Regions from separate parts of the Burkholderia sp. KL41 genome, predicted to be linked through region 1. Evidence: riboswitches for the same ligand, from Rfam matches in the RefSeq annotation. Region 1 holds a riboswitch; each other region holds the start of a gene.
The links. A riboswitch is a leader RNA that binds a small molecule or an ion and turns the genes downstream of it on or off. The one in region 1 is predicted to bind cobalamin.
Positions count from the first base shown of each region.

Region 1 (7,614 bases):
GAGCAGCGTGACGTACGGGACGCCGCGGCTGTCGGCATCGAGCAGCGCCTTCGATTCGGCCGCACCGATGAAGCCGACCGGGAAACCGAGGATCAGGGCGGGGCGCGGCGCGCCGGCGTCGATCATGTCGAGCAGGTGGAACAGCGCGGTCGGCGCATTGCCGATCACGACGACGCTGCCGGCGAGCTGCGGACGCCACAGTTCGAGCGCGGCGGCCGAACGCGTGTTGCCGAGATCCCGCGCGAGATCGGGCACTTCCGGCTCGCCGAGCGTGCAGATCACGCGGTTGCCGGCCGGCAGTCGCGCGCGCGTGATGCCTTCGGCGACCATGCGCGCGTCGCACAGGATCGGCGCGCCGGCCGCGAGCGCCGTGCGGCCCGCCGTGCCGGCGCCGGCCGAGAAGCGCAGGTCGTAGACGACGTCGACCATCCCGCACGCATGAATCACGCGCACCGCGAGTTTCTCGAGGTCGGGCGGAACCTGCGACAGGTCGGCCTCGGCGCGGATCGTCGCGAACGACTGGCGGTAAATTTCCTGCCCGTCGCGAATGTAGTCAAGCATCGGTGGTGTCCTGGCTGTGCCGTGCGCCCGTCAGTCGGGCCGCGGCCTGGTCAATCGTCAGATGGCGCGCGAGCGGGGCGCCGAGGCCCGCGGCCGCATCGCGCCGGTAAAGGTCGTAGTGCGCGGGCGCAACCGCGACGAGCGTGTGCGTCGCGGGATGCGGCAGCGCGCAATGGCGCTCGCAGCCGGTCAGGTGCACGTCGACCGCATGGCCGATGCGCGCGGCGAGCGCGAGCGCGTCGTGTTTCGTGTCGGCGCGCGCCTTCGCGCAGCCCGCGCTGCCGGTGCACGCGACGAGCGACGCCAGCGGGTCGGACGACGCGCAGACGAGGCCGAGCGACGCCAGCGCATCGAGCGTGGCCGGCGCGCGTTCACGCGGGACGCGATGCATGAACACGCCTTGCCAGGGCGTCATCGACAGCGTGCCGTCGCCGTCGGTTTCGGCCAGCGCGGCGAGCCGTTCCAGTTGCGTGGCGTCGAGCCGGCCGAGCGGGAATTGCGCGCCGACGTGGCAGCGCGCGGCATCGCGCGACGGGTGTACGCCGAAACGCAGCACCGGATCGGTGCGCGCGCGGCGCCAGCCGGCGAGCGCCGGATCGGCCGCAAGCGCGAACGGCACATAGTGCTGCGCGCGCTCGAGCAGCGCGCGTTCGCCGCAGGTTGCGAGCAGGGCACGCATTCGCGTGACGTCCGCCGGCGCGAGATCGAGGAACGCGAGCAGCAGCGCGCGGACCAGCGCGACACCTTGATCGGGCGCGACATCGACCGAGGCCGGTCGGTCGTCGTGCGCGACCGGCGGGCAGCCGGCCAGCCCGGCCGCGATGCGTACCGCACCGTCGCCGCGACGCCACGCGGCCAGCCAGATGTCGTGCGGATGATCGAGCGCCGCAACCGATTCGCCGCCGTCGAGCTGGATCGAGAATTTCGGCGACAGCTCGCCACGGCGCGGCTCGCGCGCCAGCATGTCGAGGAGCGGCGCGGCGAGCGCGCGGCTGTCGACGAGGGCGGCGGGGTCGTCACCGGCGAGCGGGCTGAGCATCACGTTGCGGACGTCGTCGCTCGCGGCGAGCGCGGCGGTATCGGCGACGGCATCCGCGGTTGCGTCGACGGACGGGCCGAGGCCCGCGTCGAGCAACGCGCGTATCAGCGCGTCGGCCGCGCCGTCGCGAATGCCGCGCAGCTGGAGATTCGCGCGATTGGTCGCGTCGATCGCGCCGGAGCCGCAGGCACGCGCGGCGGCGGCGATCGCGCGCGCCTGACGCGCATCGAGCCGGCCGCCCGGCAGCTTGATCCGGCACAGCCCGCCGTCGGCGGCCGCAACCACGCGCACGAGCCCCGGGCAAGCCGACGGGCGCGCGACGGGCGACGCAGGAATCGAATCGGGGGCGGAACTCACGGGGTACCGGGGCAGTGTCGCGCCGCGGCCAACGCGTCGGTACACCCCGCCCGACGCCGACTGGCACGCACGCACTTTCTGGCCGGCAGGTCTCCTGGCTGACAGGTCGGCGCCGGCTCCCGGCCTTCCCGGTGAAACCAGTGGCATGAGGGGGAGATCGGCTCGCTGTCTACAGTTGCGGGGGCAGCCACAGCGGCGCGTGGTGCGCCCTGTGTTCCCTCTTCGGCCCCGAAGGGCACCGGCGAACGAACGGCCGTAGGATACCCGATTTTCGCGACGATCCGGCATCGGCGGTGCGTCGCGCAACCGCGTCGCAGCATGGCCGCAGACGGTTTTGCGCTGTCTCGCAAATGGTAGGATTGGCGCCTCGACATCAGATCGGCGACCGCCGGCATCCGCCATGAAACTCGGCAGGACGGAACTGTTCGGCATGGGCATCGCACTGGGCCTGCTGGCCATCCCCGCATGGGTCCTGCTCGCATGCCTGCTGATCCCGCTTGCACCGTCGGCCGAGTGGCCGAAGAATGTCGGGCTCGCCGGCCTCGGCGTGCCGATCGTCGCGGGCGGCACGCTCCTGTACAGGAAAAGCGGGGCGCGGCCGCTCATGTGGCTGCTGCTCGGCTGGCTGCTGATCGCGTCGATCGGCGGCATGGTTCTGGCCTTGCTGACGTTTGTCGTCGGCGTGCCGCTCGGCTGACGTCGTGGCCGTGCCGCACCGGCCGTCGGGCGATGCGCACGGCATGGAAACGAATCAACGCGCGGCGCTCCGGCAGCCGCGCATCGCAACAAACGGGATGGAATCGAACGATGGGGAAGGGTGCATGACGGCGTGGCTGACGGTAGTGGGCATCGGCGACGACGGTTACGCGGGGCTCGGCCGCAGCGCGCGCCGCGCGCTGCTCGACGCGACGCTCGTCGTCGGCGCGAAGCGGCATCTCGACATGCTGCCCGCACGGCTGCCGGCCGCGCGCGAAGCGTGGCCGTCGCCGTTCGACCTTGCGGGCGTGCTTGCACGGCGCATGTCGCCCGTCTGCGTGCTCGCCAGCGGCGACCCGATGCTGTTCGGCGTCGGCGCCACGCTCGCGCGCTCGCTGTCCCCTGACGAATGGCGCGTGCTGCCCGCGCCGTCGTCGCTGTCGCTGGCGGCCGCCCGCCTCGGCTGGGCACTGCAGGATGTCGGCTCGGTTTCGCTCGTCGGCCGTCCGCTTGCGGCGCTCGCGCGCCACCTGCTGCCGGGCCGCCGCCTGTTCGTATTGAGCGCCGACGGCCGGACGCCGGCCGCCGTCGCGGCCGAACTCGTCGCACGCGGCTTCGGGCCGACGCGCATCAGCGTGTTCGAGCATCTGGGCGGCCCGCTCGAGCGGCGTCTCGACGGGCTAGCGCAGGACTGGCGCGTCGCCGAAACGGCCGCGCTCAATCTGGTCGCGCTCGACTGCCGGGCCGGCCCCGACGCACCGCGCCGCGCGCTCACGCCCGGCCTGCCCGACGATGCATACCGCCACGACGGCCAGCTCACCAAGCGCGACCTGCGCGCGATGACGCTCGGCCGCCTCGCGCCCGTGCCCGGCGAGCTGCTGTGGGACGTCGGCGCCGGCAGCGGCTCGATCGGTATCGAATGGATGCGCGCGCATCCGTCATGCCACGCGATCGCGATCGAAGCGCATGCGGAGCGGCAGCGCTTCATCGAGCACAACCGCGACGCGCTCGGCGTGCCGGGCCTGCAACTCGTCGCGGGCCGCGCGCCCGAGGCGCTCGCGGGGCTCGCCGCGCCGGACGCGATCTTCATCGGCGGCGGGGCGACCGCGGCCGGTGTGCTCGACGCGTGCTGGGCATCGCTGAAACCCGGCGGCCGGCTGGTCGCGAACGCGGTCACGCTGCAGGGCGAGCTGGCGCTCGCCGCATGGCGCGAGACGCACGGCGGCACGCTCACGCGCGTGTCGCTCGCGCATGCCGAGCCGCTCGGCCGCTTCGACACGTGGCGTCAGGCGCTGCCGGTCACGCTGTACGACGTGCGCAAGCCGGCCACGGTCGACACGGCCGGCACGGCGGCATCGCCAGCCACGACGCATACGACGGACGCGTGATGCGCGACGAGACCCCCGAACAGCCCGCGCCGCTACGCTTCGGCTACACGACCGGCAGTTGCGCGACCGCGACGTCGCTCGCCGCCGCGCGGCTGCTGCTCGCGGGGCATGCGGACGACGCGGTCGAGATCGTGCTGCCGAAGGGGCAGCGCGTGATGATGCGGCTCGAGTTCTGCCGGACGACGGCCGACGGCGCGGAAGCCGGCACGATCAAGGATGCCGGCGACGATCCGGACGTCACGCACGGCGCGCTGATCTTCGCGCGTGTCGCGCTCGCGGCGGCGCCCGGCGTGCGTTTTCATGCGGGGCCGGGCGTCGGCACGGTCACGCGCGCGGGGCTGACGCTGCCGGTCGGCGAACCGGCGATCAACCCGGTGCCGCGCCAGATGATGACGACGCACCTGGAAGCGCTGGCGGCCGAGCACGGTTATGCGGGCGGCTTCGACGTGACGATCGGCGTCGAGGGCGGCGAGGCGCTCGCGCTGAAGACGATGAACCCGCGCCTCGGCATCGTCGGCGGGTTGTCGATCCTCGGCACGACCGGCATCGTGCGGCCGTTCTCGTGCTCGGCCTATATCGCGTCGATCCATCAGGGCATCGACGTCGCGCGGGCGAACGGCATCACCCATATCGCCGCGTGCACGGGCAACGCAAGCGAGGATGCGATGCGCGCGCACTACCACCTGCCCGACATGGCGCTGATCGAGATGGGCGATTTCGCGGGCGCGGTGCTCAAGCACCTGCGGCGCGCGCCGGTCGCGCGGCTGTCGATGTGCGGCGGTTTCGGCAAGCTCAGCAAGCTCGCGGCCGGCCATCTCGACCTGCACAGCCGCCATTCGAGCATCGACCTGCCGCTGCTCGCGCAGTGGGCGGCCGAGGCCGGCGCCAGCGACGCGCTGCAGGCGGCAATGCGCGCCGCGAACACGAGCCAGGAAGCGCTGAAGCTCGCACACGCCGACGGTGTGCCGCTCGGCGATCTCGTCTGTGCGCATGCGCTGCGCGTCGCGCGCGACATCGTGCCGCCGTCGGTTACGGTCGAGATGTTCGCGATCGACCGGCAGGGCCGCTTCGTCGGGACAGCGCGATGAGCGCGCGCATCCTGCTGCTCGGCGGCACCGGCGACGCACTGAAGATCGCGCGCGCGCTCGGCCCGCATCATGTCTATAGTCTCGCCGGCCTCGGCAAGACGCCCGACGACCTGCGCTGCGACGTGCGGGTCGGCGGTTTCGGCGGCGCTGCCGGGCTGGCCGCGTATCTGCGCGACGCCGGCATCGGCCTCGTGATCGACGCGACGCATCCGTATGCCGCGCAAATCAGCGCGAATGCCGCCGCCGCGGCGCGTGAAGCGGGCGTGCCGCTGTGGGCGCTACGCCGTGCGCCGTGGTCGCCGCAACCCGGCGACGACTGGCGCATGGTCGATGACTGGGCCGGCATCGAAGCCGCGCTCGCGCCGTTCCGGCGGCCGCTGTTCACGCTCGGCCGCGAACCGCTCGCACATCTCGACGCGATCCCGCCGCACCAGTTCTGGCTCGTGCGCTGCCTCGACCCGCATCCCGGCAACGCGCGTGCGCAGGTCGTCGCCGCGCGCGGGCCGTTCACGCCGGAGGGCGAGCGCGCGCTGTTCGCGCTGGCGGGCATCGACGTCGTCGTCAGCAAGAACAGCGGTGGCGCGGCCACCGAAGCCAAGCTCGACGTCGCGCGCGAACGCAGGCTGCCGGTCGTGATGCTGCGCCGGCCGCCGCTGCCCGCCGCCGACCGCGCGTTCGACTCGGCTGCGGCGCTCATCGACGCGCTCGATCCGGCCGCGCGCGCATGACGCCGCGCGGCCGGTCATCCCATGAATTGACGGAGATTTTTCGATGACGGTGTATTTCATCGGCGCGGGCCCCGGCGACCCGGAGCTGATCACGGTGAAGGGCCAGCGCCTCGTGCGCACGTGCCCGGTGATCCTGTATGCGGGTTCGCTGGTGCCGGCCGCCGTGCTCGACGGCCATCGCGCGGAGCAGGTCGTCAACACGGCCGAGCTCGACCTCGATGCCATCGTCGCGCTGCTCGCCGCTGCGCACGCGAAAGGGCAGGACGTCGCGCGTGTGCATTCGGGCGACCCGTCGCTGTACGGCGCGATCGGCGAGCAGATCCGCCGTCTCAAGACACTCGGGATTCCGTACGAAATCGTGCCCGGCGTGACGGCCACGGCCGCATGCGCGGCGACGCTCGGCGTCGAGCTGACGCTGCCCGGCGTCGCACAGACGGTGATCCTCACGCGCTTCGCGGGCAAGACGACGATGCCGGAAGGCGAAGCGCTCGGCTCGCTCGCCGCGCACCGCGCGACGCTCGCGATCCATCTCGGCGTGCGCCATCTCGCCCGCATCGTCGACGAAGTGCTGCCGCATTACGGCGCCGATTGCCCGGTCGCGGTGATCTATCGCGCGAGCTGGCCGGATGAAGAACGCGTGACCGGCACGCTCGCCGACATCGTCGGCAAGGTGCAGGGCACGCAGATCGAGCGCACCGCGCTGATCCTGATCGGGCGTGTGCTCGACGCCGAAGGGTTTGCGGATTCGACGTTGTACGCGAGTGCGGGTTGATTACGCACGGGCAGGGCGTTCGCGCAAGTGCGTGCAGAGCGCCGCGCCGATCGTGATCGCGCCACCGACGAAGTAGATCGGCGCTGCGATGCCGACGACGGGGATCAGGTTGAGCACGACCACGCTCCAGTACGATGCGTTGTCGCGCGCGCCGCGAACGTTGCTTCCGGGCCAGGGTCGACGATTTGCGTTCGGTATCGCGCATGCAGTCGCGCCGCAGTCAATCACAAGGACATTGCTGAATGAATCACCGTATTCGATCGGTCATTTTCGGCCTGGCGGGATTGACGTCCGCTTTGCTGGCGGTATCCGCAGCGCAAGCCACCGCCGAAGCAAACGAAGCCCGCGCCATACCGTTCGTCGAGGTCGCGAAAGCCGCCGTGCCCGATCGCGACTGGATACCCAGGGTCTGCCAACTGGTTTCGGCACCCTGCGGCACGGCAGGCCAGCCAAGCGACGCAAGCAAGGCGCCGTCGCTGTACCGGGTCAGGAACGACGCGCCCGGCAATTACTATGCGATCCTGCCCGGCCCGCAGTTGCTGAAGGTGAGCTTTGCGTCCGCCACCGGCTGGAAAGTCCTGCAGCGGTGGGATTTCTCCGACTACCAGCCCGCCGACCGCGTCGACGGCGATGGCGAGGCGCCACCGCTCGGGATCTACCCGGCGCTGTACCCGCTCGGCAGCGAGCGCTTCGCGGTCGCGGTGCTGGCCGGATGGTCCGAAAGCTATTCGGGCGGCGGCGGAAGCTGGGAAAATGCCGACTTCGTCGAACTGCGGCCGAATGGCGGGCATGCGGGCACGCCACGGATATCGAAGCTGCCGTTCAGTTGCGACAAGCAGATTCGCGCATGCTTTTCCGAACGCGAGTACCAGCACTCGCCGCATTGCAGCGAAGACTTCGACGGCTCGCTGCGGCTGCGCTTCGTGCCCGGCGCGAGTGCCGGCAAGCTCGACTGGATCGCAACCTGGAAAGAGACGCATTGGCC
Region 1 is NZ_CM174446.1:1,942,696-1,950,309, forward strand. It holds gene PQB87_RS09005 (precorrin-8X methylmutase) at 1-561, opposite strand, end outside; gene cobG (precorrin-3B synthase) at 554-1,957, opposite strand; cobalamin riboswitch at 2,025-2,215, opposite strand; gene PQB87_RS09015 (hypothetical protein) at 2,358-2,654, shown strand; gene cbiE (precorrin-6y C5,15-methyltransferase (decarboxylating) subunit CbiE) at 2,779-4,041, shown strand; gene PQB87_RS09025 (cobalt-precorrin-5B (C(1))-methyltransferase) at 4,041-5,129, shown strand; gene PQB87_RS09030 (cobalt-precorrin-6A reductase) at 5,126-5,857, shown strand; gene cobM (precorrin-4 C(11)-methyltransferase) at 5,901-6,629, shown strand; gene PQB87_RS09040 (hypothetical protein) at 6,872-7,614, shown strand, end outside.

Region 2 (7,614 bases), 990 kb from region 1:
GCCATCGACAGCCCGACCGCGATCGACACGGGCAGCGCGCGCAGCGCGACCAGATACACGAGCGCGCCCCACGCGCCGACGCATGCGCCGACGAGCGGGAAATATCGCGCGGCCTGGTCGAGATCGCCGGCCGCGTAACCGATCGCGCGCGGCACGGGCACGCGCGTGAAGTAGCCGAGCGCGACGAAGAAGTAGCGCAGTTCGGCCCGCACGCCGCGCGCGCGATCAGGCGTCACGATCGTCGACACCGGCGGATTCGAAGCTCGCCATTTCCGTGAGGAACGCGGCAGCCGCACGCACGAGCGGCAGCGCGAGCGCCGCGCCCGTGCCTTCGCCGAGCCGCAGGTCGAGCGCGAGCAGCGGCTTCGCGCCGAAATGCTCGAGCATGCGCCGGTGCCCGGCCTCGTGCGACGTATGCGAGAACACGCAGTAGTCGCGCACGCCGGGCGCGATGCGCTCGGCGACGAGCAATGCGGCCGTCGCGATGAAGCCGTCGACGAGGATCGTCATCCGTTCGCTCGCGGCCGCGAGATACGCGCCCGTCATCATCGCGATCTCGAAGCCGCCGAACGTCGCGAGCACGTCGAGCGGCGCAATCGCGTGCGAGTGCTTGACGAGCGCACGGCCGAGCACCGCGCGCTTGTGCGCGAGGCCCTGGTCGTCGAGGCCCGTGCCGCGCCCGACGCACGCGTCGATCGGCACGCTGAGCAAGCGGCTCATCAGGCACGCGGCCGACGACGTGTTCGCGATCCCCATCTCGCCGAAGCCGATCACGTTCGTGCCGAGCGACGCGTGCAGGCGCACGCGCGCCGCACCGGCTGCGAGCGCCGTCATCGCCTCGTCGCGCGTCATCGCAGGTTCCGTCGCGAAGTTGCGCGTGCCGCGCGCGACCGGCAGCGACACCAGGCGGTCGGACAGCGGCAGCGGCGACGCGACGCCCGCATCGACGATCTCGAGCGTGCTCTGCGCGACGCCCGAGAACGCATTGATCGCCGCGCCGCCGGCGAGGAAATTCGCGACCATCTGTGCGGTCACCGCTTGCGGATAGGGGCTCACGCCTTCGGCGGCAATCCCGTGATCGCCGGCGAACACGATCATCACGGGACGCTGCACGACCGGCCGCTCGGTGTGCTGGATCAGGCCGACCTGCAGCGCGACTGCCTCGAGCTGGCCGAGGCTGCCGGGCGGCTTGGTCTTGTGGTCGATCACATGCTGCAGGCGCTTGCGCAGCACGTCGTCGAGCGGTGCGATCGCGGGCGGGAAGTGGGTCGGGGTCGTCATCGGGAAGCCGTGTCGTGGGCGCGGCGTGCACCGCGCATCGGAAAAGGAAACGTCATTGTCGCTCGGGCCACGCCGGCAGCAGCGCGTCGCGGCCGTTCTCGCGGATCAGCACGAGCGGATAACCGAACGCGTCGCTCGCGCGCTCGGGTGTCAGCACGTCGTGCACGGGGCCGGCCCACGCGTGGCCACGGCCGTCGAGCAACAGCGCATGCGTCGCGAAACGCCGCGCGAGGTTCAGATCATGGCACGAGAACAGCACCGCGCGCGGGCCCGCGTCGAGCCAGGCGGCCAGCGCGGTCAGGCAATCGATCTGGTGATGCAGGTCGAGATGCGCGAGCGGTTCGTCGAGCAGCATCAACGGCGCGTCCTGGCACAGCGTCGCGGCCAGCGCGACGCGCTGCCGCTCGCCGCCCGACAGCGACAGCACGTCGCGCGACGCAAGCGCGGTCAGGTCGAAGGTCGCCAGCGCGTCGCGCGCGGCCGCGCGGTCGCCGTCGCGCTCCCAGCCCCAGCCGCCGAGATACGGAAAGCGGTTGAGCAACACCGTATCGAACACGGTCGCGCTGAATGCGTCGTGCAGTTGCTGCGGCATCAGTGCGCGGCGCTGCGCGAGCTGCGCGGGCGGCCATGCGGAAAGCGGCCGGCCGTCGATCTCGACGTGTCCGCCGGCCGGCGGCTGAAGCCCCGCGAGGGTCGCAAGCAGCGTCGTCTTGCCTGCGCCGTTCGGCCCGGCGATGCACCAGATCTCGCCCGGACGGAACGCCTGCGTGAAGCTATCGAGCAGCGTGCGCGCGCCAGCCTTCAGCGTCAGGCCGACGGCCGCGCAGCTCATCTCGTCGCCGCTGGCGCGCAATGCGGCACGGGTCATCGCATCGGCCTCCTGAGCAACATCCACAGGAACACCGGCACGCCGATCAATGCGGTCATCACGCCGACCGGCAGTTGCGCGGGCGCGATCGCGGTGCGTGCGAGCAGGTCGGCGGCCATCACGCCACCGCCGCCCGCGAGCATCGCGGCCGGCAGCAACATCCGCTGGTCGTTGCCGAATGCGAGCCGCAGCGCGTGCGGCACGACGAGGCCGACGAAGCCGATCGTGCCGGCGGTCGTCACTGCGGCCGCGGCGGCCAGCGATGCGACGAGATAGATCCGCACACGCAGGCGCGCGACCGGCACGCCGAGCGCGAGCGCCGTCGCATCGCCGCGCAGCAGCACGTTCAGTTGCGGCGCGGCCGGCAGTGCGATGCACGCGGCCAGCAGCAGCGCGCCCCACGCGAACCACGGTGTGCTCACGCCGTTCAGGTCGCCCGTCAGCCAGAAGATGATGCCGCGCAGCCGCGCATCGGGCGCGAGCGACAGCAGCAGCGTGACGAGCGCGCCCCACCCCGCCGCGATCACGACGCCCGTGAGCAGCAGCCGCGGCGACGCATCGCGCGACTCGCCGCGCCCCAGCTCGCGGCGCGCGAGTCCGAGCACGAGCACGACCGACACGAGCGAGCCGGCGAACGCCGACACATCGACGAGCCACCATGCGCCGCCCGCGATCATCGCGACGAGCGCGAAGCCGGCCGCGCCGCCGGACACGCCGAGCACGTACGGATCGGCGAGCGGGTTGCGCAGCAACACCTGCAACAAAGAGCCGGCCAGCGCGAGCAGCGCACCGCACGCGAAGCCCGCGAGCGCGCGCGGCAGGCGCAGCGTGCGGACGATGTCGGCGAACAGCGCGTCGCCGCCATGCGGCACGAGCGACGCGAGCGCCTGCCACGGCGACATCGGTACGCTGCCGATCGACAGCGACGCGACGAACAGCAATGCGACCGCCGCGGCCAATGCGGCCCAGATCGCGGTGGCGCGCACGGCGCTCATGCGGCCCTCCGCGCGACGGACGACACTGCGCGCATCGGCGCGCTACCGCTGCGGGCCGGGCGCGACATCGGCGCAGTGCAGCGTGTTGCAGGCATACCCAAGCTCGTGATCCTTGCGGTCAGGTGGTCGACGCGCGCGACGACCTTCCGGTGGTCGCCCGGTTCGAGAACGTCATCAAGATGGCAGAAATCGGCGCCGCCGACGATTGGGGTCAGCATCGAAGATCAATCCCGTGAAGCACTGCACGCCCCGCTTCCCCGCAGGCCGCGCGTCACGAAGCCCGTGCGGGCTCCCCGCCTCGGCCGGTATCCGGGCTGGCGGCGGTCCGGCTCGCCTTCCCGCGCGAAGACGCGCAGTGGCCCGCGTCCGCATGCGAAACGTGCATGCGGAACGCGCCCGAGCCGGCCTGCGTCATGCAACGCGGCCGCTTACCGTTGCGGGGGCAGCGCAGGTTGGCGGCGTCCTGGCGGAGCCCGCGCCCTGCTTCCCGTTTAACCGCGCGTTGCACGCGCGAGCACCGAGGCGGCGCCAGTTTAGGAGCGGGTCGCACGAGCGTCAAGGAAGCATCCGGGCACGCACGTGACGCGCCGATTCGCGGCAAGAAGCAGGGGTGTTACGACTGGAAACGTTACAGATGTCGGTTTGCGCGTTATTCCGCGCTAAAATGCTGGGTCTTTAGAGGACGCAGCAAATGCTCAACGAACTCGAAACCCTATCTCAAAATATTGGCCGTCTGATTTCGCTGAACAAGCGCTATCACTCGGAACGGCTCGCGCTCGAGGAGCAGGTCGCGCAATTGCGCGCGGACGCGGACACGGTCCGCGCGGAACTCGCGCAACTGCGCGACGAACGCAATGCGCTCGCGGCCGAGCGCGACACGCTGTCGGCAAAGATCGACGACGCCCAGGTGAAACTGAACGCGATTCTCGAAAAGCTGCCGCGCTCGAAAAGTGCGGAGCAAGCCGACAACCAGCTCGACCTGCTGGATGCGCAGGCGCGTACGGATGGCGATGACGCGGCCAGCCACGGAGAACATGCATGAGCACCAAGCAGATCGAAGTCTCGATTCTCGGTCAGGCCTATCGGCTCGCCTGCTCGGCCGAGACCGAAGCGGCACTGCTCGAAGCGGTCGCGCGCGTCGACGCCGAAATGTCGAAAATCCGCTCGAACAGCTCGGTACGCGGCACCGATCGCATCGCCGTGATGGCGGCGCTGTCGCTCGCTTCCGAATTGCTGCGGCTGCAAACGAGCGTGCGGCACGGTGAAGCATTTCCGGCGGAGGAAATCCGTCGTACAATGCACCAGATGAATGAACAGCTCGGCGCGGTGCTCGCACAGCACGAGACGCAGTAACGTTTTAATCGATGCGTCGATTCCCCTTGATCTCGGCGATCAACGGTGGTCAAATTGGCGCATCGAATCACAGTTCAGTCAGCTTCCCTGCCTGGTTCGCCAAGGTCATATATTCCTTGAACCAATGCCATGTGCACGGTTGCGGAAATTTGTAGCACGGGCGCGCGCGTCACTCTGTCTGATGTACCCGAAGTGCTGCTAACTGCGACCAATTCTGAACCTCAGGTTCAGGATGCCGGCCTAGCGGCCAAGGCGGGGGCCTATCCAACGGCATCGGGCGAAGCCCGGTGCCGTTTTCTTTTGTAGCAGCCTCTTTCTGCGTCGATCACGATCCATGCAATACTGGCTGATGAAGTCCGAACCGGACGAAGCAAGCATCGACGATCTCGCCAACGCACCGCAGCGCTCGCTGCCGTGGACGGGCGTGCGCAATTATCAGGCGCGCAATTTCATGCGCGACACGATGAAGATCGGCGACGGCGTGCTGTTCTATCACTCGAGCTGCCCCGAGCCGGGCATCGCGGGCCTCGCCGAAGTATCGTCGACACCCTACCCCGACCCCACGCAGTTCGATCCGAAAAGCCCCTATTACGATCCGAAGTCGACCCGGGAAGCGCCGCGCTGGCTGCTCGTCGACGTGCGCTACGTGAAAAAATCGCCGCTCGTGCCGCTCGCCGCGCTGCGCGAACACGACGAACTCGCCGACATGCGCGTGCTCGCACGCGGCAACCGGCTGTCGATCACGCCCGTCACGCGCGCCGAATGGCGGTTCATCACCGAAAAGCTGATGAAGTAGGCGCACGCCGAACGTCAAATCTGGTCAGTACGCGCCGCCGCCACGGAACTCGCGGCACTTTCGCGCGGCCTAAGCAACCGCTGCCGGCCGATCAAGCCGGCCGTCGTTTTTTCGTCGCGCGGTACGCCCGCGTCGCGCACGCGTGATCCGCGTGCGCGCCCTCGCACAAGGAGTCCAACAATGACCAAGAAATCCGCACTCGCGCTGTCGCTCGCCCTTGCCGCCGCCGTTCCCGTCGCGCTGACGCTCGCGTCACCCGCCGCGCACGCGCAGGCCGCGAACCCGCACTTTCCGGAGCCGGCAGGCGTGCTGTCGCTGTCGTCGCAGGCCAGCGCCGACGTGCCGCAGGACATCATCCACATCACGCTGTTCTACGAGCAGCAGGCCAAGGATCCGGGCAGCCTCACCGCGCAATTGAACCAGCGCGCCGACGCCGCCCTGTCGCAAGCGAAAAGCGTATCGGGCGTCACGGCACACACGGGCGCATTCTCCGTCTATCCGAGCACCGATCGCGACGGCAAGATTTCCGCATGGCGCGGCCGCACCGAGGTCGCGCTCGAATCGCGCGATTTCGCCGCGGCGTCGAAGCTGGCCGGCCAGTTGTCGAACCTGATGCAGGTCGCGAACGTCGAGTTCTCGCTGTCGCCCGAAGCGCAGCGCGCAGCCGAGCAGAAGCTGACGACCGAGGCGATCAAGTCGTTCCGCGCCCGCGCGGACGAAGCCGCGAAGGCATTCGGCTACAGCAGCTACACGATCCGCGACGTGAACGTCGGCGGCGGCCGCAACGTGCAGCCGTATCCGCGCATGATGGCGATGGCCGCGGCACCGATGGACAGCGCGAAGATGAGCGCACCGATCGCGGTCGAAGGCGGCAAGGCCACCGTGTCGGTCACCGTCAACGGTTCCGTGCAGATGAAGTAACGCGCAGCGCGCGGCAGTCCGAAATGAAAAACGCCGGCCCGAAGGCCGGCGTTTTTCATTTCAATGCGTGGGACGATGCACGCGCCGATCGCGCGTGCATCGTCATCACCTCACGCAACGGCATTCGCCGCGCGGCGGCGATACGCCCAGACCATCAACGCGATGCCCGCGATGATCATCGGCAGCGACAGCCACTGCCCCATCGACAGGCCGAGCGCGAGCAGGCCGAGGAAGTCGTCGGGCTCGCGCGCGAACTCCACCGTGAAGCGCGCGAGGCCGTAGCCGATCAGGAACAGCGCGGACACGGCGCCCATCGGCCGCGACTTGCGCGCGAAGAGGAACAGCGCGAAGAACAGCACGATGCCTTCGAGCGCAATTTCATAGAGCTGCGAAGGATGACGCGGCAGCATCTGGTATTGCATGAACACGTCGGCGAGATGCCACTTCTCGACGAGTTCCGGATGCTTCGGCAACCATGCCGCATCGTCGCGCATCGCGCCCGGGAACAGCATCGCCCACGGTGCGGACGGATCGGTCACGCGGCCCCACAGTTCACCGTTGATGAAGTTGCCGAGCCGCCCGGCCGCGAGCCCCGTCGGCACCATCGGCGCGACGAAATCGGTGACCTGCAGCCAATGGCGCTTGCGCTGCCACGCGAACAGCATCATCGCGAGCGTCACGCCGAGGAAGCCGCCGTGAAACGACATGCCGCCCTCCCACACCTTGAACACGTCGAGCGGATGCGAGAAGTAGAAATCGGCCTTGTAGAACAGCACGTAGCCGAGGCGGCCGCCGAGCACGGTGCCGAGCACGCCGTAGAACATCATGTCGTCGATGTCCTTCACGGTCCAGCCCTGCGCCGCGACGTGCGGCAGCTTCAGGCGGATCCGGCCGACGACGATCGCCGCGATGAAGCCGACGAGATACATGAGCCCGTACCAGCGCACGGCCAGCGGCCCGAGATGGATCGCAACGGGGTCGAAATTCGGGTGAATGATCATGGGTTAGCGAAGAAGTTTTCGAATGCGGTGCGGCCGTCGCACACGCGCAGCACCGCGCGTTGGACGGCACCGGCGCGCCATCGTTCACGTCACGTGGCGAGCCCCTGCGCGCGCACGACGTCGAGGAAGCCGGCCAGCACGGGGCTCACGTCGCCGGTACGCCACACGAGGCCCGTCTCGACGACCGGCGCCTGACCGGCGAGCGGCCGGTAGACCACGCCGGTGCGCCGCAGGTTACGCAGCGATTGCGGCACCAGTGCGACGCCCATGCCGGCCGACACGAGGCTGACGATCGTCTGCATCTGGATCGCCTCCTGGCCGATGCACGGGGTTTCCCCCGCCGCGCCGTAGCAGCCCGTAATGATGTCATAAAAGCCGGGCGCCAAACGACGCGGAAAG
Region 2 is NZ_CM174446.1:2,933,993-2,941,606, forward strand. It holds gene PQB87_RS13795 (adenosylcobinamide-GDP ribazoletransferase) at 1-236, opposite strand, end outside; gene cobT (nicotinate-nucleotide--dimethylbenzimidazole phosphoribosyltransferase) at 226-1,281, opposite strand; gene PQB87_RS13805 (ABC transporter ATP-binding protein) at 1,334-2,149, opposite strand; gene PQB87_RS13810 (FecCD family ABC transporter permease) at 2,146-3,144, opposite strand; gene PQB87_RS13815 (hypothetical protein) at 3,141-3,362, opposite strand; cobalamin riboswitch at 3,428-3,681, opposite strand; gene PQB87_RS13820 (hypothetical protein) at 3,836-4,186, shown strand; gene PQB87_RS13825 (cell division protein ZapA) at 4,183-4,497, shown strand; RNA gene ssrS (6S RNA) at 4,579-4,760, shown strand; gene PQB87_RS13835 (EVE domain-containing protein) at 4,832-5,293, shown strand; gene PQB87_RS13840 (SIMPL domain-containing protein) at 5,474-6,214, shown strand; gene lgt (prolipoprotein diacylglyceryl transferase) at 6,325-7,215, opposite strand; gene PQB87_RS13850 (LysR family transcriptional regulator) at 7,305-7,614, opposite strand, start outside.
Region 2: linked by a shared signal. The riboswitch ahead of PQB87_RS13815 (hypothetical protein) and the one ahead of cobG (precorrin-3B synthase) in region 1 are both predicted to bind cobalamin.

Region 3 (7,614 bases), on a different replicon from region 1:
TCGGTGCTGTGCGGGCTGTCCGAAGGCGTCGTGACGTTCACGGCTGCACGGCTGCTGCAGGGTATCGGCGGGGCGATGATGGTGCCGGTCGGACGGATGATCGTCGTGCGCAGCACCGAGAAGGCGAAACTGATGCGAGCGATCGCGACGATCACGTGGCCGGGCATCGTCGCGCCTGTCGTCGGGCCGCCGATCGGCGGCTTCATCACGACCTATGCGTCATGGCGCTGGATCTTCCTGTTGAACGTCCCGTTCGGTATTGCCGCGCTCGTCTGTACCTGGCTGATCGTCCGGAACACGCGCGCCGACGAGCAACGGCCGCTCGACTGGGCTGGATTCGTGCTGGCCGGCGGTGCATTGACCTGTCTGTTGATCGGTACCGAAGCGGCCGGCCAGCAGGATGTCGACTTCACGCGCGCGGGCGTCCTGGTGGGGGCGAGCGTGCTGTTCGGCGCGGCCGCGTGGTGGCATGCGCGACGCTGCGCGCATCCGCTGCTCGACTTCACCACGCTGAAGGTGCCGACCTTCTCTGTGACGGTGATCTCCGGCTCGGTCACGCGGATGGCGATCAACGCCGTGCCGTACCTGCTGCCGCTGTTGTTCCAGATCGGCTTCGGGTTGTCGCCGTTCCAGTCCGGCCTGTTGCTGCTCGCGAGTGCGCTCGGCAATCTGGGGATGAAGGCGGGAACGTCGTGGATTCTCGACCGATATGGTTTCCGGCGCGTTGCACTCGTCGACGTGACAATTGTCGGCATCTTCACGATTGCGTGCGGCTGGCTGACCGCGTCGACGCCGCTGGCGATCACGCTGCTCGTCGTATTCGTCTACGGACTCACGCGGTCGATGCAGTTCACGACGCTCGCGACACTCGCCTATGCGGATATCCCGGCTCATCAGACGAGTGCAGCCAGCACGCTGTGGAGTGCCGCACAGCAGATGACGATCGGGATGGGGATCGCGTTCGGTGCATTGTCGCTGCGGCTCGCGGCGTTGGTGCGCGGCGATGCGGCCGGCATGCATTACGTGCTCGACGATTTCCGCTGGGCATTCGTCGCGGCCGGCGTGCTCGCGCTGCTGACGTTGCCGGGTTATGCGCGGCTGGCTTCCGATGCAGGCGATCGGCTGCGGGCGAGTGTGGCGCGAGGGTAGGTCGAACGGTGCATCCAATTTGCACCGCGACAGGTGAGCGCGACTGTTTTTCGTCGCTCACCCGAAACGTCGATTCGTTGTGGCTACGATGGCCTGACGGTCAGCGCAGTCGGCCATTTGTCACTGCTGCGGGCGTGGGGGCAATAGCGTAACGCGGTGCTCCCCGCGCGAACCGGAAATCATCCGCGTGACGAACGTCGGGACGGCACCACGCTCGTCCTCGCTGCCGTCACTGCGCGTCATGAAAGATGATGCCGACGGTGTGACGGTGGCCACTGCGAATCCGGCTCACGCCGTGGCGCAGGTTGACGCGATAGACGCCGCGCGTCCCCTGCACGGGTCTGCCATGCACGGCGAAGATCACCGCGTCGCCTTGCATCAGCGGCACCACTTCCGCCCGTGATTGCATGCGTGGCCGCTGTTCCGTCAACACGAATTCCCCGCCCGTGAAATCGCGGCCCGGCGCCGACAGCAGGATCGCGACCTGCAGCGGAAACACGTGCTCGCCATAAAGATCCTGATGGAGACAGTTGTAGTCGTCGGGACCGTATTGCAGGATCAGCGGCGTCGGTCGCGTCTGCCCCGCCGCCCGGCAGCGATCGAGGAATGTCGTGTGGTCGTTCGGATAGCGGACGTCGATTCCGAGTGCCTGGTTCCAGCGATTCGCGATGGGTGCGAGATGCGGGTAGATCGTCGTGCGAAGCTCGGCAATGACTGCGGGCAGCGGGTACGCGAAGTACTTGTATTCGCCGCGGCCGAATCCGTGCCGCGCCATCACGACGCGTGAACGATAAAGCGCATCCCGTGGATAGAGCGACGCGAGCGCATCGCATTCGTTCGTGGAAATCAGGCCCGGCACACGCGCGCATCCATAGCGATCGAGTTCGGCGCCGACAGTCGGCCAGTCGATGGCGTCGACGCGTTGTGCGATGTCCGGCGATTCGACGGCAGGTTGCAGATCGGCGATGTTCACGGGCGTCCCTTGGTTCGTCAGCGATGTGGCGCGAGTCGTGCGGAATGCCCGGAAGCATTGCGCGCACGGTTGGAGCCACGAAGAAAGTCGATGAACCCAGTCTAGCGACGTTCGTGTGCAGACGCGCTCCAGATCTTGCGCTTCAATTCGGAAGCAAGAGGGAAAGGCACGGGACGCGCACGGACACATCGAAGGCGGCGACGTATCAGTGTGGAGAGGCGGAGAGGCGGAGAAGCGAGCGGCGAATCTTCCACGACAGGCGGCCGGCTCACCGGCCACCCGTCGCAACGTGAATCAAGCCATCGACCGGAACAACCAGTAGAGCCCGCCGGCAAGCACGATCGACGCCGGCAGCGTCAGCACCCACGCGAGCACGAGGCTGCGCACCGTGCTCCACTGCAGCCCGGAGCCGTTCGCCGCCATCGTGCCCGCGACACCCGACGACAGCACGTGTGTCGTCGACACGGGCAATCCGTACACGTCGGCGGCGCCGATCGTCAGCATCGCGACGAGTTCGGCCGATGCGCCTTGTCCGTACGTCAGATGCTGCTTGCCGATTTTCTCGCCGACGGTCACGACGATCCGCTTCCAGCCGACCATCGTGCCGAGGCCCAGCGCGATCGCGACGGCAACCTTCACCCACGTCGGAATGAATTTGGTCGCGTGGTCGAGTTGCTTGTGATAGTTGTCGATCGCCAGCTTGTCGTCGGCCGCGAACGCGGGCTGACCCGACTTCTCGATCAGGCGGATTGCTTCGGATACCAGATACATCGTGTTGCGCACGTTGTCGACGTCGCGCTGCGGCACGTCTGCCATCGAGCCCGACGCGCCGACCGCGGTCGCGAGCGATGTCGACAGCTGCTGGACGGCCGGCAGCACTGCAGGCGTCAGTTCGCGATGCTGCACGTAGCGCTCGACGTCGGCACGCGGGTTCGCGGACGGCGCGACGCCGTTCGTGTACTTCCCGAATGTCGCGGCCGCCTGGTTCGCGACCGCCACGAAGGTCTGCGTCTCGGCCGGCGTGACGGCCTTGTTCAGCGCATAGGCGGTGGGCACCGTGCCGATCAGGATCAGCATGATGAGCCCCATCCCTTTCTGCCCGTCGTTCGAACCGTGCGCAAACGACACGCCCGTGCAGGTCAGGATCAGCAGGCAGCGAATCCAGAACGGCGGCGGCTGGTCTTTCGGCGGCTCCTTGTACAACTCCGGAACCCGCACGAGCGTCTTCAGTACGAGCAGCAACAGCGCTGCGCACAGAAAGCCGACGATCGGCGAGAACAGCAGCGACCTGCCGACACCGAGCGCCTGGCCCCAGTCGACGCCGCTCGTGCCGGACGGCCCGTGCATCAGCTGGTTCATCAGCCCGACGCCGATGATCGAACCGATCAGCGTATGCGAACTCGACGACGGCAACCCGAAATACCAGGTCGCGAGGTTCCACACGATCGCGGCGATCAGCAGCGCGAACACCATCGCGAAGCCCGCGCCGCTGCCGACCTGCAGGATCAGCTCGACCGGCAGCAACTGCAGGATGCCGAACGCAACGGCACCGCTCGAGACCATTACGCCGAGGAAGTTCCACATGCCGGACCAGATCACCGCGACGTTCGGCGTCAGCGAGTGCGTATAGATCACGGTGGCGACCGCGTTCGCGGTGTCGTGGAAGCCGTTGACGAATTCGAAGCCGAGTGCGATCAGCAGCGCGGCGCCGAGCAGCAGGTACGGGAACAGTTTCCCTTCGCGGACCGGAGCCAGATCGTCGATCAGGTGCGTGGCGATGTAGAGCGCGCCGAGCGCCAGCACCAGCAGGAAGACGGCATAGCCGACCTGTCTGGTGCGTTCGACGGAGCCCGGGTTGTTCGGTGCGGACGAAGCAGGTTGATTCATGACGGCATCTCGTGAGGGAACCGCGTCCGATCCTATCTGCGGCCAGCAGTCAGTTTGATGACAGTCGGAACCACGCACGGTGTGCCTTGCCGATGCGTAAGGCGATTGAAGGCGTGTATGCGCAACGTGACGCGCCAGCCCGCATCGTCGTCCACATAGTGAGCGCAATAGCGCTCTACGCGTTGCCGTCCGTGCTCAACGTCCATCCGTTCGGCGACGCAACAAGCGTCGTGCAGGACAGCGGCGCGACGTCGATGCGGGCCGCTGCCTTCGAATCCATCCGCCGCACATGGGCGACGGCCGCGCGGACGATTGGCGCATGCGTGATTGCGACGATGTCGCGATCTTGCCGCAGCGCGTTCAACCACGTGCCGACGCGGTGCATGGCTGCTTCGAACGATTCACCGCCGTGTGGCGACGCTGACGGGTCTGCGATCCACGCGTCCAGTTCGTCCGGCAAGTCGCGTGCGAGGTCGTGCAGGCGCTGGCCTCGCCAGTTGCCGTAATCGATGTCGCGCAGTGCGTCGTCGATGTCGACATGAAGTCCGAGCGCATCGGCGGTCTGCCGCGCGCAGCATGCGGGGCTGCACAGCGCGAGCGCGCCGGCGGTACCTGCCCACCGGCCGCGTAGCGCAGCGGCTTCGGCGAGCCCGCGCGTATCGAGCGGATCGTCGTCGGGAAACGTGCCGGTGCGCATCGCCCGGGTCGATGCGTGTGCGATCAGGCGCAGCGAGGTAGGCATGTTCATGTCGGTTTTCGGATGATCCGGGACGGGCGCACGTGTCCGCCTGGCAGCGCTTCTTCAATACGCGAACGTTCGCGCGTACAATTCGCCCGATACGAAGCGCGGAAGCCGGTGCAAGCCCGGCGCGGTCGCGCCACTGTAACCGGTGATCGATGATCCCGGAAGCCAGACCTGCCTTCGTATCCATCCAACATTTGTCGGGGCGCGATTCCCCTGAGGTGCATCCATGAGCGAAGCAGTGCTGAGGCCGGCGGTCGTGCCGGCGCCCATCCCCGTCCGTGAACTGTTGCCGTGGGCCGTGTTCGTCGGCCTGATCCTGTTGCTCGCGCTTTATTTCGTCGGCGCGGAACAAGGTGCGACGTCGCTCGTGCCGGGCATGTACGTCCACGAATTCGTCCACGACGGCCGCCACCTGCTCGGCTTCCCCTGCCACTGACGCGGAGTTCACGATGGTCGGAAAGCTGCTCATGCGCGGGATGCTCGCAGGCATCGCCGCAGGCCTCCTCACGTTCGGTTTCGCAAAGGTCGTCGGCGAACCGCAAGTCGATCAGGCAATCTCCTTTGAAGAAAAAGCCGACGCCGCCAAGGGCGACGCACCGGAGCCGGAGCTGGTCAGCCGCCACACGCAGGCCGGCCTCGGCTTGCTGACGGGCGTCGTGACCTATGGCGCGGCATTCGGCGGGCTGTTCTCGCTGGTCTTCGCGTATGCCTACGGGCGAGGCAGCCGCCTCCCGGCCCGTCCGCTGGCCGCGTGGCTCGCGCTGGCGGCGTTCATCGCGCTCGTGATCGTGCCGAACCTCAAGTACCCGGCCAATCCGCCGTCGGTCGGCGACCCCGACACGATCGGCTATCGCACGGGCCTGTTCTTCCTGATGATCGCGATTTCCGTCGCGACGATGGTGTTCTCGGTCAGCGTGCGCCGCCATCTGCTGGCGAAGCTCGGCCAGTGGAACGCGTCGATCGTCGCCGGGCTCGTGTTCGTCGCGATCATCGCGGCCGTGCAGATCGGGTTGCCGTCCGTCAGCGAGTTGCCGGCCGATTTCCCGGCGGCCTTGCTGTGGAAGTTCCGCGTGGCGGCGATCGGCATGCAGGTGATCATGTGGACGACGATCGGCCTGCTGTTCGGCGCATGGGTCGAGCGCGGCGAACGCATCGGCATGCGCGCCGCCTGACGCGCACGGCAACGGGGCACGCCTAGCGCAGCATGCGTGGCGCGCTCCCCGTCGATTCGCGCGCCAGCGCGACGAACGCGGCCAGATAGTCGATCGATGCGTCCGCTTCGCGGATGCCGAGGAAGATCTGCTTTGCGATTCCCTTCTTGCCGAGCTTGACCGGCACGACCGGCATCCGGTCGGCGTATTCGTCGGCAAGCCATCTCGGCAGCGCGGCCACGCCGCGCTCGCTCGCCACCATCTGCAGCATGATGTCGGTCGTCTCGATCGACTTGTGCCGCCTCGGCACAATGCCGGCCGGCGTCAGGAACTGGTTGTAGATGTCGAGCCGGTCGGTTTCGACCGGATAGGTGATCAGGATCTCGTCGGTCAGCTGTTCGGGCGTCACGTAATCGGCGTTCGCGAACCGGTGCGAATCGGCGACCACCAGCACCTGCTCGTAGTCGAACACGGGGTCGAAGCGCAGGCCCGGCTTGTTCAGCGGATCGGGCGTCACGAGCACGTCGATGTCATAGCCGAACAGGGCGCCGATGCCGCCGAACTGGAAGCGCTGCTTCACGTCCACGTCGACGTCGGGCCAGCGCGACAGGTACGGCGACACGACCTTCAGCAGCCACTGGTAGCACGGGTGGCACTCCATCCCGATGCGCAGCGTGCCGCGCTCGCCCTTCGCGTACTGCTTCATCCGCTCCTCGGCGAGCTCGAACTGCGGCAGCAGCCGGTTCGCCAGCTTCAGCAGATACTGCCCGCCCTGGGTGAGCCGCAGGCCGCGGCCTTCCCGATCCCAGATCGGCGTGCCGAGCTGCTGCTCAATTTTCCGGACGGTGTGGCTGAGTGCCGATTGCGTGAGGTGCAGCGCGTGGGCGGCCGCGGTCAGTGAGCCCTGGCGCTCGACTTCACGGATCACGACGAGATGGAATCGTTCCAGCATGGATATCGCTCGCGCAACGGATACATGAACAGATTTAATGGATGAATGAAATAATGCCATTTTATTTCATGGAATGAAATCCCTATGATGGCTGCCGGATCTTCACTTCTTCTGGACGGCAGCTCATGGTCACGACACACAACCTCGGTTTCCCGCGCATCGGTGCGAAGCGCGAACTCAAGTTCGGTCTCGAACGCTACTGGAAGGGCGAATCGTCGCGCGACGAGCTGAAGGCGCTCGGCGCCGAGCTGCGCCAGCGTCACTGGAACGACCAGCGCGACCTGGACCTGGCCCCGATCGGCGACTTCGCGTTCTACGATCAGGTGCTCGACATGAGCTTCACGCTCGGCAACCTGCCGAAGCGCGTGCAGGGTTTCCACGGCGATGTGCTCGACAATTATTTCCGCGTCGCGCGCGGCCGTTCGGCGCAGTCGGCGGCCGAGCATGCGGCGTGCTGCGGCGGGGTCTCGGCCGGTGAAATGACGAAGTGGTTCGATACGAACTACCACTACATCGTGCCGGAATTTCACGCGGACACGAACTTCTCGCTCGACCCGTCGCGCCTGCTCCAGCAACTGGCGGAAGCGCAGGCGCAGGGCGTGGCCGTGAAGCCGGTCATCCTCGGCCCCGTCACGTACCTGTGGCTCGGCAAGGCGAAGGACGATTCCGACCGCCTCGCGCTGCTGCCGAAGCTGCTGCCCGTGTACGGCGCGCTGCTCGACACGCTGACCGCGCAGGGCGTCGAATGGGTGCAGAT
Region 3 is NZ_CM174447.1:418,618-426,231, forward strand. It holds gene PQB87_RS19555 (MFS transporter) at 1-1,149, shown strand, start outside; gene PQB87_RS19560 (2OG-Fe(II) oxygenase) at 1,379-2,122, opposite strand; gene PQB87_RS19565 (inorganic phosphate transporter) at 2,417-4,009, opposite strand; gene PQB87_RS19570 (histidine phosphatase family protein) at 4,185-4,757, opposite strand; cobalamin riboswitch at 4,806-4,947, shown strand; gene PQB87_RS19575 (CbtB domain-containing protein) at 4,981-5,190, shown strand; gene PQB87_RS19580 (CbtA family protein) at 5,204-5,926, shown strand; gene PQB87_RS19585 (LysR family transcriptional regulator) at 5,949-6,857, opposite strand; gene metE (5-methyltetrahydropteroyltriglutamate--homocysteine S-methyltransferase) at 6,983-7,614, shown strand, end outside.
Region 3: linked by a shared signal. The riboswitch ahead of PQB87_RS19575 (CbtB domain-containing protein) and the one ahead of cobG (precorrin-3B synthase) in region 1 are both predicted to bind cobalamin.